4 regions of the Halomonas sp. R57-5 genome follow, and region 3 is predicted to be linked to each of the others. Evidence: predicted binding sites of a transcription regulator. Region 3 holds the regulator's gene; each other region holds the start of a gene.
The links. The regulator sigma-54, encoded in region 3, starts transcription at its own class of promoters, with help from an activator protein. The targets are predictions, from matches to a motif close to TGGCACNNNNNTTGCTNT.
Positions count from the first base shown of each region.

Region 1: the regulator sigma-54 is predicted to act here: its motif matches at 998-1,015, upstream of HALO_RS03635 (NCS1 family nucleobase:cation symporter-1).
Region 2: the regulator sigma-54 is predicted to act here: its motif matches at 2,109-2,126, upstream of HALO_RS16300 (sugar phosphorylase).
Region 4: the regulator sigma-54 is predicted to act here: its motif matches at 1,176-1,193, upstream of HALO_RS02500 (MSMEG_0572/Sll0783 family nitrogen starvation response protein).

Region 1 is NZ_LN813019.1:804,857-809,141, forward strand. It holds gene HALO_RS03630 (nitrilase-related carbon-nitrogen hydrolase) at 1-534, opposite strand, end outside; gene HALO_RS03635 (NCS1 family nucleobase:cation symporter-1) at 1,106-2,623, shown strand; gene HALO_RS03640 (LysR family transcriptional regulator) at 2,657-3,559, opposite strand; gene HALO_RS03645 (bifunctional diguanylate cyclase/phosphodiesterase) at 3,763-4,285, shown strand, end outside.
Region 2 is NZ_LN813019.1:3,552,579-3,557,788, forward strand. It holds gene ribBA (bifunctional 3,4-dihydroxy-2-butanone-4-phosphate synthase/GTP cyclohydrolase II) at 1-162, opposite strand, end outside; gene ribD (bifunctional diaminohydroxyphosphoribosylaminopyrimidine deaminase/5-amino-6-(5-phosphoribosylamino)uracil reductase RibD) at 306-1,472, opposite strand; gene nrdR (transcriptional regulator NrdR) at 1,469-1,948, opposite strand; gene HALO_RS16300 (sugar phosphorylase) at 2,159-3,925, shown strand; gene HALO_RS16305 (TlpA disulfide reductase family protein) at 4,060-4,875, shown strand; gene dsbG (thiol:disulfide interchange protein DsbG) at 4,956-5,210, shown strand, end outside.
Region 3 is NZ_LN813019.1:3,188,978-3,194,187, reverse strand. It holds gene HALO_RS14765 (PTS sugar transporter subunit IIA) at 1-451, opposite strand, end outside; gene hpf (ribosome hibernation-promoting factor, HPF/YfiA family) at 456-764, opposite strand; gene HALO_RS14755 (RNA polymerase factor sigma-54) at 863-2,275, opposite strand; gene lptB (LPS export ABC transporter ATP-binding protein) at 2,440-3,189, opposite strand; gene lptA (lipopolysaccharide transport periplasmic protein LptA) at 3,201-3,695, opposite strand; gene lptC (LPS export ABC transporter periplasmic protein LptC) at 3,707-4,276, opposite strand; gene HALO_RS14735 (KdsC family phosphatase) at 4,277-4,819, opposite strand; gene HALO_RS14730 (KpsF/GutQ family sugar-phosphate isomerase) at 4,873-5,210, opposite strand, start outside.
Region 4 is NZ_LN813019.1:546,679-550,703, forward strand. It holds gene HALO_RS02495 (Nit6803 family nitrilase) at 1-607, opposite strand, end outside; gene HALO_RS02500 (MSMEG_0572/Sll0783 family nitrogen starvation response protein) at 622-1,104, opposite strand; gene HALO_RS02505 (aminotransferase-like domain-containing protein) at 1,464-2,861, shown strand; gene HALO_RS02510 (hypothetical protein) at 3,157-3,798, shown strand; gene HALO_RS02515 (zinc ABC transporter substrate-binding protein) at 3,795-4,025, opposite strand, start outside.

The DNA of each region.
Region 1 (4,285 bases), 2.4 Mb from region 3:
ACCGTTAAGCGCCAGTGCCCGCCAGCCTTCAGGAAAGTGGCGGTCGTAGCAGATATACACGCCGATTTTGCCGTAGGCGGTATCGAATACCGGCCAGTTGGATTGCCCCGGTTTAAAGAAGAATTTTTCCCAAAAACCGGCCACTTGCGGGATATGGGTTTTATGGTATTTGCCCAGGTAGCTGCCGTCAGCGTCGAACACCGCTGCGGTGTTGTAATAAACACCGGTTTCGGTCTCTTCATACACCGGCACGATAATCACCATGCGATGCTCAGCGGCGAGTTTTTGCATCATCTGACAGGTAGGACCTTCCGGCACCCGCTCCGCGGCGGCGTACCATTTGCCGTCCTGGCTGGGGCAAAAGTAGGGTTGGTTAAACACTTCCTGGAAACACAGTACCTGTACGCCTTGATCAGCTGCTTGCTGAATCATCGGCAGATGCGCTTCGTTCATCGCATCGCGGATGGCTTCGGGTTCCAAATCGGTGCTGGTTTTCAGACCCATTTGAATCAAGCCTATTTTCATCTTCTGCATGAGACACTCCCTCTGATGTTTGATTCTGATTGTTGATTTAAAGCGTGTTCAGGCGTTGAGAATTAATATTATAAAGCTGACTAATCTGACAGCTTTTGTTGAAAGTATCGCTGGCTTGATGGTTTTAGCAAGTCTTAAAATGCGATTTTTACAATCACGTTTAACTCTTTGAGTTTGTTTGTTTTTATTGTTCTGTGCAGGAGTATTCACTTTTTTGGTGAACCCTTGCACCGTTTTGATTGATCTGTTTTTTTATTTTAAATCATGTGGTTAATATATTTTTAATGAATGAATGTCGTGTTTTTTTGTTTAATATTGGTGCAAATATTTTTTTTGACCTAGCTTTGTTTAATTGGTTTTTGTTTGAGGTGGGAAAGACGAAAAGGTAACAAGCTAACAATAATATTGTTGTCTATAAAGACAGCTTTTTAATCAACGAGTTAGTCGCCCTGCTTTTATGGGTAGGCACACTTATTGCTTCGCTTCTAAGAGCCATGATTTCTAAGCGTCTTTTCGAACAGCTCCACTGACCGTGGGAGTGATGGACAACGCAATGCTGAGGAGATAAAAAATGACCGAAACAACCTCTCAGATGGTGGATCGAGACGGACTGATAGAGCTTGATGTAGGGGACGACGTGCGCAGTAGTTCACGTTTTAATGAGGATATTGCCCCTACCCAGGCCAGCGAGCGTACCTGGAGTAAGTGGAATATTGCGGCGCTATGGGTAGGTATGTCGATCTGTGTGCCCACCTATACCTTGGGTGGGGTATTAACCGCTTACTTTGGGTTGAGCGTGAGGGAGGCCCTATTCGCCATTCTGTTAGCCAACGTGATCGTGCTGATTCCTCTCACCTTAAACGCCTTCCCCGGTACTAAGTTTGGGATCCCGTTTCCCGTGGTACTGCGCTCATCGTTCGGTATTTTAGGCTCCAACGTGCCTTGTCTGGTACGCGCCTTAGTCGGTTGCGGTTGGTTTGGTATTCAAACCATGTTTGGCGGGCTGGCCATTCATCTGCTGCTCTCTGAGTTAATTCCCGCTTGGGCTGCGCTTGGCGGCGTGGGCGAAGTGATCGGCTTTTTTGTCTTTGGCGCGATGAACCTCTATGTGGTCATTCGCGGGGCGGAGTCGATCAAGTGGCTGGAAACCCTGGCCGCACCGCTGCTGTTAGCCGTTGGGGTTGGGCTGATGATTTGGGCGTGGCCCAACATGTCAATGACCGAGCTATTAGCTCAGCCGCCGTCGCGGCCTGAAGGGGCATCGGTGTACGGTTATTTCTTCGCAGGCTTAACCGCCATGGTGGGTTTTTGGGCCACGCTATCGCTTAATATTCCCGATTTCAGTCGCTTTGCCAAAAGCCAAAAAGATCAGATCGTCGGCCAGGTTATCGGTCTGCCGCTGACGATGTTTTTCTTTGCCGCGCTGGGGGTGGTGTTAACTGCTGCATCCGAGACGCTGGTGGGCCAGACGGTTGCTGATCCAGTACGTTTGATTGGCTATATCGACAGCCCCTTCTGGGTGGTATTAGCGATGCTATTGATCATTATCGCCACGATTTCTACCAACACTGCCTCTAATATCGTCTCGCCGACCAATGATTTTCAGAATATCGCGCCTAAATTGATTAATCAGACCCGCGGTGTACTCATGACCGGTGCGGTAGGCGTGTTGCTGATGGGCTACGATCTGCTGCAAAAAGCGGGTGTTATCCCGCCTGGGGTTTCCCTTGAGCAGATGTACTCCAACTGGCTGCTGGGCTATTCAAGCCTACTCGGGCCCATCGCGGGGATTATGGCGGTGGATTACTTCCTGATTAAAAAGCAGCGTTTGGATATACCGAGCCTGTATATGGACAGCCATGCCTATCCTGCGGTCAACATCGCGGGTTTTATCGCTTTTGGCGTCCCGGTGTTGCTCACCTTAATTTCGCTGTTAACCGGCACGATGAACTGGTTCTATGATTACGGCTGGTTTACCGGTTCGGCGCTGGGGGCCATTGTTTACTATGTGGCAAGCCAAGTGCTGGCATCGTCGCCTCAGGCGGGGCCCGCGCCAATAATGGCGAGCGAGGCGACAGAGCAGAGTTAAACAACGAAACCCGGCTTCGTGCCGGGTTTTGCTTTAGCTGCTCTTGATTAAGCGCAGAAAAGCATCAACGACGCGGTTGGGGCGTCGGTCGTGGCGGGTAATCAGTACAAACGGAATGCGGTAGTGCTGGGTAGCGGCATGCAGTGCCCGCATCTTACCTGCGGCCACCCACTGTGCAGCGACATGCTCAGGCAGAAAGCCGATAAAGCGCCCGGTAAGAATCAAAAAAGCGGCGCCCTCGCGGTCAGAGGCCGAAGCGCGCAGGCTTAGCGCATCATGCGCTTGGCGTGCCTCAACCGGTAGCGGATAGCGAGGCGAAATAGCGGCCTGCTCGGTGATATCCGCAAAGCTGAGTGTATCATCGTGTTCGGCAAATAGCGGATGGCCAGCCGCGCAGTAAAGATACGATGGCTCATCATAGAGGTGGCGCGCTTCTAAACTGGTGGGCAAGTTAACCGCTGGCACTACACCTACATGCAAGTGGCCATCCATCACGCCGCGAATAACCGCATCCGAAGGCTCCATATGAATATGCAGTGTGACCTCATGCTCTGGCGCGCTAAGCTCAGCCAGCGCATTGGTCACGTGCATGGCGGGCAGCGTCACCAGGTTGTCGGTGATGCCGATATTCAGCTCACCTTTAATCGTTTGATGCAGGGCGTTAACGTCACTTTTGAAGGTTTCAAGCGCGGTCAATAATGTTAGTCCCGCTTGATAAATCTCTTTGCCCTCTTCGGTTAAACTAAACCCGCCACGCCCGCGCTGGCAGAGCGAAAAGCCCAGCCGTCCTTCCAGGTCGTTCATATGCTGGCTAATCGCCGAACGGCTAATCCCCAGCGTGGTTTCCGCCGCGGTAAAGCCGCCGCACTCAACGACCGTCTTAAAAATACGGATGAGGCGTATCTCGTAGTCGCTCATTTGGCCCAGTGATGCCATAACAATTCCCTGGTAGTCGGCTATCAACGCATAACGTCACGCTTTTCAGTGCATTAACGGTGATAAAAACTGATATACATCCTAAAAGCGCCGCGGCACTATCGGTCAAAGCGACGTGTCAACGCGCGCTATGTGTTGTTTATGGTTACTTTTTACACTGTATCAGGTGTCCCGATGGGTTACCTGAATAAGGCTTCTATGCGATGTCCGTGACTCCCATTAATGTAAATGATGATGTTTTGAAGGCTACCAAGACCTACCGCCAGCAGCGACGTCATGTGATTGCGTTATATCTGTTAGCTCTGTTCGTCATGGTGGTGCTGTTCGGTTGGTTGCTGAGTGAACAGCATAAGCAGGAAATTGAGGCCGCCGAATCACGTATTACCGCCCGCGCTAATGTGGTCACTGAGTGGGCGAAAGGCGTGTTCGCACAAAGCGGGCAAGCGCTGTTTGGGCTTGCGGAACTGCTAGCACTACAAGGGATGCCTGAGGGTGACAATATCCAGGCGTTTCAGCGCGCATTAGAAAACTTGACCCTGTATGTCCCTATGGTGGATGCAATCGCTGTTGTGGACTCTGAAGGGCGTTTAGTGGCGAGCGGTCGCGTCAACCGAAGAGCGAATGCTGATGTCAGCGAGTCAGCGTTTTTTAATGCCTTTAAGCAAGCAGGGCAGGAGGAGCTGATTACCCCGCTTTACTGGTCTGACATTGATCAGCGCTACTATC
Region 2 (5,210 bases), 360 kb from region 3:
CATAAAGTTGATATGTTCGGCCTGCACTTTTTCGGCGGCCATGATGATATCACCTTCATTTTCGCGATCCTCATCGTCCATGAGAATCACCATTTTGCCCTGGCGAATATCTTCAACCAGCTCGGCGATAGGGGCTAAGCCTCTAGAGGTGGGGTGCGCCATGGAATCTCCAGTCAATGTTTTCATGAACAGTTGTCACGAACGGTTCTCATGAGCGGTTGTCATTAACAATTATCACAAACAATTGCCGTGAGCAGTTGTCGCAAAGAAAACGTCCCGCGAAAAATTAGTCATGATTTTGCGCGTCAGGGTACCTTGCTCTCGTTCAATGCGCTAGTCGCCTGAGGAGAGGCGATAATGCGCCAATCACGCCCCACCGCTCGCATATCATGAATGGTTAAACGCCGCTGGTCGGCCATACGCGAGAGCCCTGGCAGCGCAAAAAGCGGCCGTGCTTCGCCACCTAACAGCGTGGGGGCGACAAACAGCTGCAGTTCATCGACCAGCGCCGCGTCAAGCATAGCGCCTGCCAGCGTCGCACCGGTTTCCACCAGCAGTTCGTTAACCTGCTCATTTTCTGCTAACCACTGCAGCATTGCCACTAGATCGATACGACCATCGCTCCCAGCGGGCACTATCTGAACTTCCGCACCCGCTTGGATTAGCCGTTCGCGCTTCTCCTCCGCGTGCTCTGGCGTGGTGATCACTAGCGTCCGCCCTGGTTCGCTTAAACAGGCCGCCGCCAGGGGTAAGCGCAAGTGGGTATCTAAAATCACCCGCAGAGGCTGGCGGCGAACCACGTCGTCAACATTATCGAGGTGCAGCTGCTCTTTGCGTAGCGTTAGCCGTGAGTCGTCCATAATAAGCGACTCCACACCGCTCAATATGGCGCTGGAGCGCGCCCGCAGCCGCTGCACCTGTGTTCGCGCTTCGGGCCCGGTAATCCACTGGGACTCCCCGGATCCCATGGCGGTACGGCCGTCTAAACTCATCGCCATTTTCAGGCGCACAAAGGGACGCTGTTGGGTCATGCGAGCAATAAAGCCGGGGTTTAACCCGCGCGCTTCACTCTCAAGCAAGCCCACAGCAACCTCGACACCGCCCTCTTCAAGCATGCGAATGCCGCGACCGCTCACCTGGGGGTTAGGATCCACCATCGCGATCACTACCCGTGACACGCTGGCCTCCTTCAATGCTACCGCACAGGGCCCGGTGCGCCCGGTGTGGGAACAGGGCTCCAGAGTCACGTAGGCGGTCGCCCCCTGGGCCCGCTCACCGGCGGCATTTAAAGCGTGGATTTCGGCATGGGGMTCACCGGCACACCGATGAAAGCCTTCACCGACAATCTGCTCATCACGCACAATCACACAGCCGACCCGCGGGTTCGGATCAGTAGTGTATAAGCCCTTTTGCGCCAGTTGCAGCGCCCGCGCCATATAGCGGTGGTCGGCGTGGCTAAAATCGCTGCTCATTTTGACGGTCCGCTCTTGTTTGAGGGCTCTTGGGAAAGCCGATCAATCTCAGCGCGAAATTCATCCAGATCCTGGAACTTGCGATACACCGAGGCAAAGCGGATATAAGCCACGTGATCAAGGGTTTTAAGCGCTTGCATGACCGACTCACCGATATCCCGGGCGTTGATCTCACGATCGCCCCGAGCGCGCAGCGTTTGACGAATGCGCTCCACCGCCGCTTCAATGGCTTCAGCACTGACCGGGCGTTTTTCCAGTGCGCGCAGCATGCCTGCCCGCAATTTGGCTTCGTTAAAGCTCTCCCGTGAGTCGTCAGACTTCACCACTCGCGGCATGACCAATTCAGCGGTTTCGTAGGTGGTAAAGCGCTCTTGGCAGCTCGCACACTGGCGGCGACGGCGCACCTGGTCGCCATCGGCTACCAGCCGCGAATCGGTCACTCGAGTATCGTTTGCACCACAAAAAGGGCAATGCATGGCGGTCAACCTGTTGTCAGCTCGTGTCGGCGTGCCCCACGAGTTAGCGTGTTATAACCTGTCAATGTGTGTGCTATTAATGGCGTTTCGCAGTAGCAACTGCCACAAGCTAATATATCTTAGCGTTTAAACGCGGTATCAACCTCGTATTGTAACGATTTGGCACACAAGCTGCAGCGTTTGTGGCAGATTGTTTATCAGGAGTCACCCATGCCCCCCTTTGAGCAGACCGTTCACGCCTATCTCAGCCACCTTTACGGGCCCCGTGCAGGCGAAGTGCAGCGCCGTTTAAACCAGCGCCTGGCACATTTCCAGTCGCTTGCCCCATTTTCACCCAACGCCGTGGAAGCCAACGCTAATAACGCACCTTCCTGGAGCGAAAAGGACCAGTGGGTGATCAGCTATGGGGACTCGATTATTGAAGAGGGCGAGCCACCGCTGGCAGTGCTTAGCGATTTTCTTCAAGCCCGGCTGGGCGATCGCATCAGCGGCGTGCACGTTTTGCCTTTCTTTCCTTGGAGCAGCGACGACGGTTTTTCGGTGATCCACTATCGGGAAGTGAACACCGATCTCGGCGACTGGTCGCATATCCGCGAGCTGGCCAGCCATTATCACTTAATGGCCGACCTGGTGCTCAACCACGTTTCAAGGGAGTCTCTCTGGTTTGTCGATTACCTGAGCGGCAGCCTGCCGGGGCGCGACTACTTTATCGAGGTCGACCCGGATACCGATGTCTCCCAGGTGGTGCGACCACGCAGCAGCCCACTGCTAGTCCCTATTTCCACCCGGCGCGGCACTCGCTATCTGTGGGCGACATTCTCCGAAGACCAGCTTGATCTAAACTTTGAAAACCCGGATGTGCTGCTCGAGTTCGTGGGTATTTTGCTGTTCTACCTGGAGCAAGGCACGCGGATTGTGCGTCTGGATGCGGTGGCCTTTCTGTGGAAGAAATTGGGTACCGCCTGCATTCATCTGCCGGAAACCCACACCGTGGTGCGGCTGCTGCGGGCGATTGTGGATCACGTGGCGCCAGGCACTCTGCTGATTACCGAAACCAATGTGCCCCACCAGGAAAACATCAGTTATTTTGGCTTAGATCGTCTTGCGGAAGGAGAGCCCGACGAAGCCCATATGGTGTATCAATTTGCCCTTCCTCCCCTGCTGTTGCATACCCTCACCCGTGGTGAAGCGAGCACCCTGCAAACTTGGCTTGCCAGCCTTCCCGTCCTGCCTGACCACTGCACCTACCTCAACTTTACCGCCAGTCACGACGGAATCGGCGTGCGCCCACTGGAAGGCTTGCTGCCCGATCACGAGCGCGATGCACTGCTGGAGCTGATGCACAAATTCGGCGGCTTTGTCAGCATGCGCAGTAACCCGGATGGCAGCGATACGCCCTATGAGATCAATATCACCTGGTTTGAAGCCATGCGCGGCACCCGCCGTGGTCCCGACCCATGGCAGATTGCGCGCTTTCTATGCAGCCAGGCGATTATGTTGAGTTTGCAGGGCATACCCGCGCTGTATATTCACACCCTGACAGGCACCCTCAATGACGTGGAAGGCGTTGAGCGCAGCGGGCGCCTGCGCTCGATCAACCGTCGGCGCTGGCAGCGCAGCGAGCTTGACCTCCTACTCGATAGCCCGTCGACGCCCACTCACGATGTTTTCCACGCCTTAAACCGGCTATTAGACCAGCGCCGCAAGGAGCCCTGCTTTCACCCCAATGCCGCTCAACGGGTTGTGGTCTCAGCACCGGAACTGTTGGCAGTAGAGCGCGGCCCGCTCCACGATGGTCGCCGGCTGCTAGCGCTGTATAACGTCACCGACCTACCGCTTCCTTTAGAGAATATGGGTGAGGCAGTTACCCAGGCACTTGAAAAACACGCCTGGCAAGCGCTGGATCCTGCTAACCCCTGGAGCGCCGAAGGTTCGCTGCCGCCTTACGCCGTACGCTGGTTAGTGGCTGATCGTTAATACCGTCGAGAAGCCTAAAGCTTCAAAAACCGCCAATTGCGACATATCGCCCCAGGTATAAAACACCTAATCCCTAAATAATGTCGTGCTGCGACAATGCCCGCACAGCTTTATTCTAGGGGTTATTTTTTCTTATGTTGCAACAGAGTGTTGCCCTGGGCCCAATGGGCTTTAGTATCCACCAGCTCTTGATTGGCTTGGCTTTTTTATTGGCGCTGCTTGCCGGTGCGCTGCTGGGGCGCCGTCATGGGGTGTCTGTTAGCGATACGCTATTCACTCTGCTGTTTGTCGCTTTTATAGGCGCCCGCCTGGTCTTCGTGGTGCGTTACTGGGGCGAGTATGACGGCCTGCTTTCCCGCCTGGATATTCGCGATGGCGGTTTTGATATTGTTGGCGGTATCGTTATCGGCCTTGCGTATGCCAGTTGGGTTTTATGGCGCTCACCACACCAGCGGTTTCCGCTGACTGGCGCACTATTGGCTGGCGGCCTTGTGTGGGGGCTGGCTGCGGGTAGCGCTACCCTAATAGAGCACCAATCTCGCCCGTTACCGGATATCGCGCTGACTACCCACGCAGGTGAGTCCATCGATCTACCGCAAATGTCGCGACAAAACCAACAACCTATGGTGGTAAACCTATGGGCCAGTTGGTGCCCGCCGTGCATCCGCGAAATGCCGGTTTTTGAACAGGCCCAAACTAATGAAACAGACATCACCTTCGTATTCGTGAATCAAGGGGAGTCAGCTGCCCATATTGAGGCGTTTATGAGTGAACACGACTTCTCGCTGGACAACATATGGCTTGACCCCCGCAATGCGGTTGGCCAAGCCACCGGGGCTCACGCCATGCCAACCACGCTTTTTTATGATGCGGATGGAAACCTAGTCAATACGCACTTTGGCGAGCTTTCCAGCGCTACTTTGCGGCGTGGGTTAGAACGTTTGCGCTGACCTGCTCTCTTATCAAGCGCCTTCTGCTACTTTTTTCACCCCATTTTTTTAACGCCATATCATTAAAACAGGACGTTGTAATGCAATTAACCCGAAACACCATTAGCGGCTTTTTGTTACTGGCAGGATTGGTAGGCACCTCTGCGAGCGCTGCCGACGAGCTCCCCGCCCCTATCCAGGCGCTTGCCAACCAAGGCTTGGAGATTCATGGCCAATTCGATGCCCCCGGCGGGTTGCGCGGCTATGGCGCCAGCGTGCAGGGCCAGGACATGGCGATTTATCTGACGCCAGATGGCGAGCACGCCGTAGTGGGTACGTTAATGGATAGCGAGGGC
Region 3 (5,210 bases):
GAATTTTGGCGGTAATCAGCTCAAGTAGCTCGCGCTGACTGGCTGCTTTACGCAGCTGCTGGCGTGTATCCGCATCATTCATGATGGTCGCTACTTGGCCGAGCAGAGAGAGGTGTGTGTCATCTGCTTCTTCAGGTACCAGCAGGACAAACACCAGATCTACCGGGTCTCCGTCGATAGCGTCAAAATCAATCGCTTCTGAGAGTTTTAAAAAACCAGCGATAGGGGCGGTGCAGTGGGGGCTGCGCGCATGGGGAATAGCCACGCCGTTACCGATACCGGTACTGCCTAAGCGCTCGCGGCCGATTAGACGGCTAAACACTTCTTGGCTGTCCAGGCTGGGGATATTTTGCGCGATAAAGGTGCTGTAAAACTCCAGCACCCTTTTTTTGCTGCCCCCGGGTACGTCAAAAAGAACGCGCTCCGGGGGGAGTATGGTTTCCAACGTCATTGAATTAACGCACACCTGCGCCTTGGGCGCGAGCTTGTGCTTTTTCCTTGTGTTTAACGAGTTGACGGTCGATTTTATCCGCTAGGGCGTCGATAGCGGCGTACATATCACTGTCGAGGGCTTCCGCATGTAAGTCAGCACCTGCGGCGTGCAGCGTACAAGCGGCCTGCTGGCGCTCTTTCTCCACTGATAAGGTGACTTGCACCGTGGTTATATTGTCGTAATGGCGCTCTACACGCTCAAGCTTTTCGTTGACATAGTCACGCAAGGCGTCAGTCAGTTCTACGTGATGACCAGTGATATTTACTTGCATTGACGTGCTCCTTATCCATCGGACTGTACTTCGATTGTAACCCTTTTTGCCGCGTTGCAAAGCCCTTGTCGAGAGATTCGCTGCAACGTCGACAGAACCTAGCGTAAACGACGTCGCTCACTGGAGGAAGGAATGCCCATGGCCTCGCGATATTTAGCCACCGTACGCCGCGCTACTTGAATCCCTCCTTCGCCTAATAGCGTGACTAGGCGGCTGTCTGAGAGCGGCTTGCCGGGTGGCTCCTCTTGAATCAATTTCTTGAGTCGCGCGCGGATGGCGGTGCTGGAGTGACTGTCGCCATCTTGACCGCTCACCTGACTTGAGAAAAAGTACTTGAGCTCGAACACGCCCCGGGGGGTATGGATATATTTTTGCGTCGTGACCCGTGAAATCGTCGATTCGTGCATCTCCACAGCTTCGGCAATATCGGCCAGTATCAGCGGTTTCATGGCTTCTTCGCCGTGCTCTAAAAAGCCAATCTGGCGGGTGATGATTTCGCGCCCCACGCGTAGCAGCGTATCGTTACGGCTCGAGAGGCTCTTAATCAGCCAGCGCGCTTCCTGTAGGTGCTCTTTGAGAAACTGGTTGTCATCGCTTTTGTCCGCACGCTTAATCAAACTGGCGTAGTCGGGCTGAATGCGCAGCCGTGGCAGGGCCTCTGGGTTGAGTTCTAAATGCCAGCCTTCGTGGTCGTGGCGGACGACCAGGTCGGGGGTTACATAGCTGTCATCGGTGTCGCCGTAGGCGCTGCCTGGGCGGGGGTCGAGGCTGCGAATAAGTAGGATAACATCGGCCAGCTGTTGGTCATCGAGCCCCAGGCGGCGCTTTAGCAGGCGCATGTCATCCTTACCAAGCGCTTCGAGGAACTGCCGCACTAGGCGGCGGGCGGGAACCAGTAGCGGCGTATCATCGGGCAGGGCGGCGAGCTGCAGCATCAGGCATTCACGCAGGTCGCGGGCAAAGATACCGGTTGGCTCAAACTGCTGGAGTTTGAGCAGAATGGTTTCTACCTCGCGTTGGCTAAGCCCGTCAATGCCCTGGGCACGCAGGCCCTCACGAATATCGTTAAGCGGCTGGGTTAAGTAGCCGTTGGCGTCGAGCGCGTCGATTAAGCTCTCTGCGACAAGCTGTTCGCGGGCGCTAAAGTCGGTCATGGCAAGCTGCCATAGTAGGTGCCCATGCAGGCTCTGCCCGGCTGCCTGACGCTCAAAATCAGGGCCTTCGCTGCTGCCGCCCTGGCTACCCATATCTTGATAGGTATCTGACCAGTCGCTATCTACTGAGAGTTCAGTGGGGATGCCCTCTGACCACTCTTCTTCCTTAGGCTCGCTGACAGCCTGCTCACCAAATTCATCTTCCTGCTCCAGCATGGGATTGGCATCTAGGGCCTGCTGAATTTCTTGACGAAGGTCCAGCGTCGAGAGTTGCAACAGCGCAATCGCCTGTTGCAACTGGGGCGTCATGGTCAGCTGTGTGCCGATACGCAGTTGGAGAGAAGCTTTCATGACCATCTGAGAACCACTCGTTAATCAGAATGCTCCACCCTAGTGCGAGTGAGTGTCTGGTGCAAGTGCAATAAGCATGCCATTGGTAGTAAAGTTGTTGCAGAGCGCTATTTACAGAACCAAAAAATAGGTTTATGGGCAGGCGGTGATTGTAGGCATAGCTGATCAGTTTAAAGGCGAAAATCAGCACCCAGATATACGTCTCTGACCTTCTGATTATCGAGAATGGCACTGGGTGAACCGCTGGCAATGATTTGCCCATCACCAACGATATAGGCGATATCGCAAATATCGAGGGTTTCACGCACGTTGTGATCGGTGATCAGTACGCCAATATGACGTTGCTTCAGCGCACGAATGATGGTTTTGATCTCGCCTACCGAAATAGGGTCGACGCCAGCAAAGGGCTCATCCAGTAAAATAAAGGCAGGGTCAGTGGCCAGCGAGCGGGCAATTTCTACACGCCTGCGCTCACCGCCCGAAAGGCTCATGCCAAGGTTGTCGCGGATGTGGGTGATATGAAAGTCTTCGAGTAGCGCTTCCAGGCGCTGTTCGCGTCCTGTGCGGTCAAGTTCTTTGCGCGTCTCGAGTATCGCCATAATGTTATCGGCAACCGATAGTTTGCGAAAAATAGACGCCTCTTGGGGGAGGTAGCCAATACCCGCCGCTGCGCGCTCGTGCATCGGCGCACGGGTTAAATCCACCGCATCGATTCCGACCTTGCCAGCATCGGATTTCACCAGCCCGACAATCATGTAGAACGAGGTGGTTTTACCTGCGCCGTTGGGGCCCAGTAGGCCAACAATGCTGCCTTGGGAGATCTCTAAATTGATGTCTTTGACCACTCGGCGGCGCTTGTAGCTTTTCGCCAGGTGGTGGGCATACAGGGTTTTGATCGGCGCAGTGTCAGCAGTTGCCACAGCTTGGCTCCCTATTGTTCAGGCTGAATAGTCATACGAATGCGCTGGGGCTCACTGCCGTCAACGTCAGAGCGCGCTTGAATCACTTCGCGGTCAATAAAATACTCAAGGCGCCCACCGCTAAAGGTATCTTCTTGTTGGATCAGTTCGGCTTGGTCGATTAGCTCTACGCGGCGCTCGGCGACGTGGTAAATAATCCGTCGCGCCCAACCTTCCGTCGGGCCATCTTGCCCTTCGGCTTGATGGCGCAGGTAGGCGCGCTCGCCGGTGGCTGTTGCCGTCGAGAGTTCGCCAGCCGCGTTGCGTTCGATCTCTACCCGCTCGCCGCGCAGCTGCATCTCGCCCTGACGAATATCCACATTCCCGGTATAAACGGCGGTGCCCGCCCGTTGGTCGAGATCTAAACGGTCGGCTTCGACTTCCACCGGAGCCTGTTGTGAGGTTTGGGCCAGTGCCAGTAGCGGCATCGCGAGCGCAAAAAGGGCTGTGTAAATAAGTGCTTTCATGACAATTCCTATTAGCGTTGCGTGGCCGGGGGGTGCGTGCCGCGCACATTATCAGTTAGCCGAACCTGGCTATTGTTAAGCCACACATCCATGCGTGAGGCACTCATTTGCTGGGGCGGTTGCTGCAGCATTACCGGTGTTTCACTCCAGGCATGCTGAGTTAGGCCATCATAATGCAATAGCTCGGTGTCTAGCTGCCAGCCTTCATCCGGCGCGACCAGGCGAGCTGAACCTGACAGCAGCAGGGCTTGGGTAGCGGTATTGAGCGTGCCGACATCGGCGCTGGCCAGCCACTGACGGTTTTCGCTGTCGTATAGTACGGCTTCGGGCTCTTCGGTCCAGGTTTCGCTTCGCTGAGGGGTATGAATTAGGCGCGGCGTTTTTAGCGACTGCAACACCTTGCCGTTATCACCAAACAGGGTAATTTCAGCGTTTTCGAGTACGTGGCCTGGCTCCTGAGCCTGTGCTTCAGGGTCGATAGCGGTATCTTGAGGCCCGCCTGGGTCAAGCCACACCAACAGCGCGCCTAGCGCGATAACAAGCCCGCCGAGCCAGAGGCGTAGGTTAAGCCGTTTCAACATTTATGGTCGACCGTGCAGATAGGTGTCAAGCACCGCGCCCCAGTGCCCTTGAGATTCAAGCAGCGTGTCGCAAATTTCACGCACGGCGCCGTGGCCACCCAGACGTTCGGTGGTCCAGTCAGCGTGGGTGTGCATATAATCCGGCGCGTTAGGAACCGTAATGCCGACGCCGCAGCGCTTAATCGCCGCTAGATCGGGCAGGTCGTCGCCGCAATAGGCCACTTGCTCCAGCTCGATATCAAGGCGCTGGCAGAGCCCGCGCAGGGTCGCCAGTTTGTCCTCACAGCCTTGATGGACATGGTCGATACCCAGAGCGGCAGCGCGTTGACTTACCATAGGTGAATCGCGGCCGGTAATCAGCGCAACATGCACGCCCACGCGTTTGAGAAGTTTTAGCCCATGGCCATCCTGGGTATGGAAGGCTTTGATTTCGATTCCATCGGCCTGAAAGTAGAGGCGGCCATCGGTGAGTACGCCGTCAACATCCAGCGCCAATAGGCGTACGCGGCGGAGTCGATCAAGTAGCGCAGCAGGTAGGGTCATAGAGCCTCCATATCAGTCATTTTTAAAACCAGTCGGCGTAGAACGGTGATGGGTTAAATAACGCCGCTAGCGAGCAGGTCGTGCATATGTAGAGCCCCAATAGGGCGCTGTTGTTCATCCACCACCGCTAGCGCGGTAATCCGGCTCTCTTCCATAATGCGTACCGCTTCGGCCGCCAGGATGTCGGGGCCGATGCGTTTGCCTGGCCGGGTCATAACGTCGTCAACGCGGACATCGCGCAGGTTGTGAAACTGATCCAGCGTACGGCGCAAGTCGCCATCGGTGTAGACTCCGGCGAGGCGTCCATCGCTATCCACCACACAGGTAAAGCCAAGCCCTTGCCGGGTAATCTCCAATAACGCATCGCGCAGCGGGCTGCCCAGCGCGACCT
Region 4 (4,025 bases), 2.4 Mb from region 3:
CCGCAAAGACTGGGCCGACCAGCGAGCCAGGAAACTGGCTGCAGTGGATCTGCTCGTGCTGGGTCATCAGGGCATAACGTGCCAACGGATTGTAGTGCTCCCAGCAGGCCAGGGCGCCAACACGGCCCACGGCGCTATCCACTACCTTCAAGCCCGAGGCATCGCCCTGGCCCCAAATCATGCGTTCGTGGTAGGTCGGCGTGAGCTTTCGGCGTTTCAGCAACAGACGCCCGTCGCTATCAAAGATCAGTTGAGTATTGTAGAGGGTGCCATGATCACGCTCATTAACGCCAAGCACGACGACGATGCTCAGGGTGCGAGCGCGCTCAGCGACAGCATCAGTGATCGGGCCTGGTACCACCACGGCCTGTTCATACAGCCGTAAGTGCTCGGCGCCACAGGCCACGGCGGGGTAGACAAATGAAAAGTACGGATAGTAGGGAACGAAGGTTTCGGGGAACACGATCAGCTCAGCCCCCTTGCTGGCCGCTTCGTCGATTGCATCCAGTACCTTGACCAGCGTGCCGCCAACACTCTCAAGATCGGGAGAAAGCTGAGCGGCAGCGGCCCGCACTATGGTCGTTCCTGTCATGTTTGCTTGTGCCATGACCGCTGCTCCCCTTAGACCGTCCAGGTATCGATGATCAGTGCATCGTCGCGCACGTGAAGCAGCTTGAGGTCAAGCACATCCAGTGGATTGATCGCGCGGATGCCCTCAATGAGTGACGGTTCGCCATGACCATAGAGMGCTTGAAGAGCAAAGCGGCAGGCGTAGACCTTGCCTCCCTCGGCCATAAACTTGGTCAACTGATTGTTGAAGTTCATGTGGCCGGGGAACGCTTCATCACCCAGGGTGGGGAAGCCCCGCTGTACGCCCAAAGTGACCCCGGGGCCATACAGTAAGATGGAGGTTTCAAAGCCTTTACGCAGCAAACGCGTTGCCTGCAGCATATTCACGAAGCCGATCGACCCCTCAAAGGCAACCGTATGAAAAGTTACCAGGGCTTTTTCGCCTGGTTTCGCTTTTACGTCTTCAAAAACCTTCTCTTCGTAGTCGACCAGAAAATCGCCTTTCTTGTTGAGTGGTTGCGTCACTGTAGGCATGTCTAAGCTCCGTTTATTGCGAGTGGGAGAGTCGTTAACCGCCGTGCTTACACAAGCGGTACGATCAATACGGAGCAATCGACGTGCCAATTGATATGCTTATTGATCCAATCAATTGTCGATCATGTAGGTCGCTCTAAGCCTAAAAATTGACCAAATTTTTAGGCTAAAAAAATAATAAAAGGCTAATGTTTCAAAAAAACTGTGTTTTTCACCTTATTTGTGCAATGAAAGTGTGTTTTGCACCATTAAGTACATATGCAATCAATTTTTTATTTGTGCAATCTTTAGCCCATCAGTGATAAGTTTTGGTCGATAAGAAGAGTAGGTAACAATGTTTATTTAACGACGGAGAAGATATGCATACATCTGAGCTGGAACGCTGGCGAAAACGTTTAGACAAGGAGGTCAGCCAGCCAGCTTATCGTCTGGTCGCTGAATTGATTGCTGAAGATATCGGTAGTGGTCGGCTGCAGCCCCGCGAGCGACTGCCCCCGCTGAGAGAACTGGCGGGGGCTTTGAGTATCAATTACACGACGGCGGCGCGTGCCTATAACGAAGCTAAGCTGCGAGGCTTGATTGACTCGCATCCGGGCTCGGGCACTTTTATTAAAGGTAAGGCAGTGTCAGTGAAGCCGAGCAGTGGTTATGAGATGACCATGAACCTAATGATTGAGCCCGCTATACCGACGTTGATTGAACGAGTACGCGATAGCGCTATCTCGGTGTTGGCCCAGCGTGATCTTTACTCACTGCTGCGTTATCAAACCTTTGGTGGCAGCCATCATGACCGTGTGGCTGCGCTCCAATGGCTGGATCGGCGGCTGGACAACACGACACTGGAACAGGTCTTGATATGCCCCGGTATTCACAGCGGCCTGGTTGGGCTACTGATGCAGTTGGTAGCCCCAGGTCAGCTAATTTGTGTCGAAAGCCTGGTCTACCCCGGCCTAAAGGCTATTGCGGCCCAGCTCGGGCTGACCCTGCATTCATTGGAGCGTGACTCCGATGGCCCTCTTGTTCGCTCCTTCGAGGATATCTGTAAGCAGGGTCAAGTGGCCGTTTTGTACATTAATCCCACCATCCAAAACCCCACGACGACGACTATTCCCTTGGGGCGTCGTGAAGCTTTGGCCGATGTTGCCTTGCGCTATAGCATCCCGATTATTGAAGATGATGCTTACACCATGCTCAGCGAAGAGAAGATCGTCCCTATTGCTAACTTGGCCCCTGAGCTCACTTACTATCTGACGGGGACTGCCAAGTGTTTTGGCCCCGGTTTGCGATCAGGATTCCTACACGCCCCCACCAAGCGACAGGCGCAGAGAACCGCTGGGGCGCTTCGAGCCACCTCGGTGATGTCCAGCCCGCTGATTGACGCCCTGGTCACTGAGTGGATAACCGATGGGACGGCAGATGCCATGCTTAAAGCGATCCGTATCGAGGCCATTGCCCGCCTTGAAATAGCCGAGAAGATTCTGGGACGTCAGCGCATCGTGTCTGCCAAAGGTGCTTTCCACCTATGGCTCAAGCTGCCCAAGCACTCTGGCTGGAACCCTTCAGAGCTGGCGGTGCAATTACGTTCACATGGCGTTAGTGCGGTTGCCAGCGCTGCTTTTAGTACCGACAACCATCCCCCTGAAGCTCTGCGCTTGTGCTTCGGTGGTCAACTGACAAGAGAGGACTGGGAGGAAAGGCTGCATTATGTGGCGGATATCATCGACCAGCCTGCCTATCTGTCATCTCTGACGATGTAACCTTGGTCAACTGTCCTCGTGACGGTTTGGTATTGATTAGCCAGACGAATAGTAAAAGCAGTTTAACGCCCATTATCTTCGGCGATAAGTGGCTAGGGGTTCTTATCTCCTTATTTTAATGCACGCTGTGGAGCACTACCACGGTTGCGATCCGTCGTCTGATCCGGCTTTTTTGAGGCTTTCTGAGCCTGTACTTGTCAGCTGTGCATAGGCATAGTCCTTAAGTTAGTTTGAACGCTAACAAAGCAATTTATCGCCTAGCTGGTTCGGTTTTGTTTAGGAGGTGCCCGTTAATATGTTGATATATATTGTCTTTTTGATGATCTTTGTGGGCGTGACCGCAGCTCTGTATCAGGTGTATGAAATTCATTACAACATCAACGTCGGCAACGATAAAAAGTTGTCGAAGGCTGATAAAAGCCACTTACAAGCGCTTTCTGACCAAGCCAAAACCGCCACGCAAACCCATGCCCGGCCAGACTTTGATCAAGCGGCAGCCAATGCCTTGAGCCCTAATCTCGATCGGGATATCGCACTGAAGGCTTTTGCTGAAGAGGAAAAAGGCGTCTACGCGATTCCTTTGTTGCGGCGTAAAGCGCGGTTGTGCTTTAACGGCGATAGCAGTGCGAATGTAAACAGCGTAAAAGTGCGTCACTTGCTGTTTTGGAAAACAACGCTGCCGCGTACCAATATACGCGCAGCGTTGATTACACTGGTCATTTTGAACTGTTTCTTGGTTCAGCTACTGGCTGCCATGAGTGTTTATACGCTGGGTTATCCAGTCTCGACACCTTGGCTGGCTTGGTTAAACGACCCCATGGCAGTAATGCTGCTGATTTATGCCTTTATCTTTGCTTCACTGCTTATTACGAAGTTTGATAGATATATGCACGACCTCTATCAACTCGGCAAGCTGTTTAAGAAAAAAGCTGTTTAGCCGTCGGTGCAGCGCGCAATCTCATTAGCCAGTTGTTCCAGCAACGCATCGTAAAGGCCAGCATCCAGCGTCAGACCCACGCCCAAGGGATCCATGACGCCGATATAAGCAGACGTATCGCCAAAGACATTATTAACCATCTGCGGATTGAACTGAGGTTCACTAAACACGCACTGGATATTTTCGTCATTCACCAGCGTCTGCAGTTCCTCAATACGCGCCGGGCT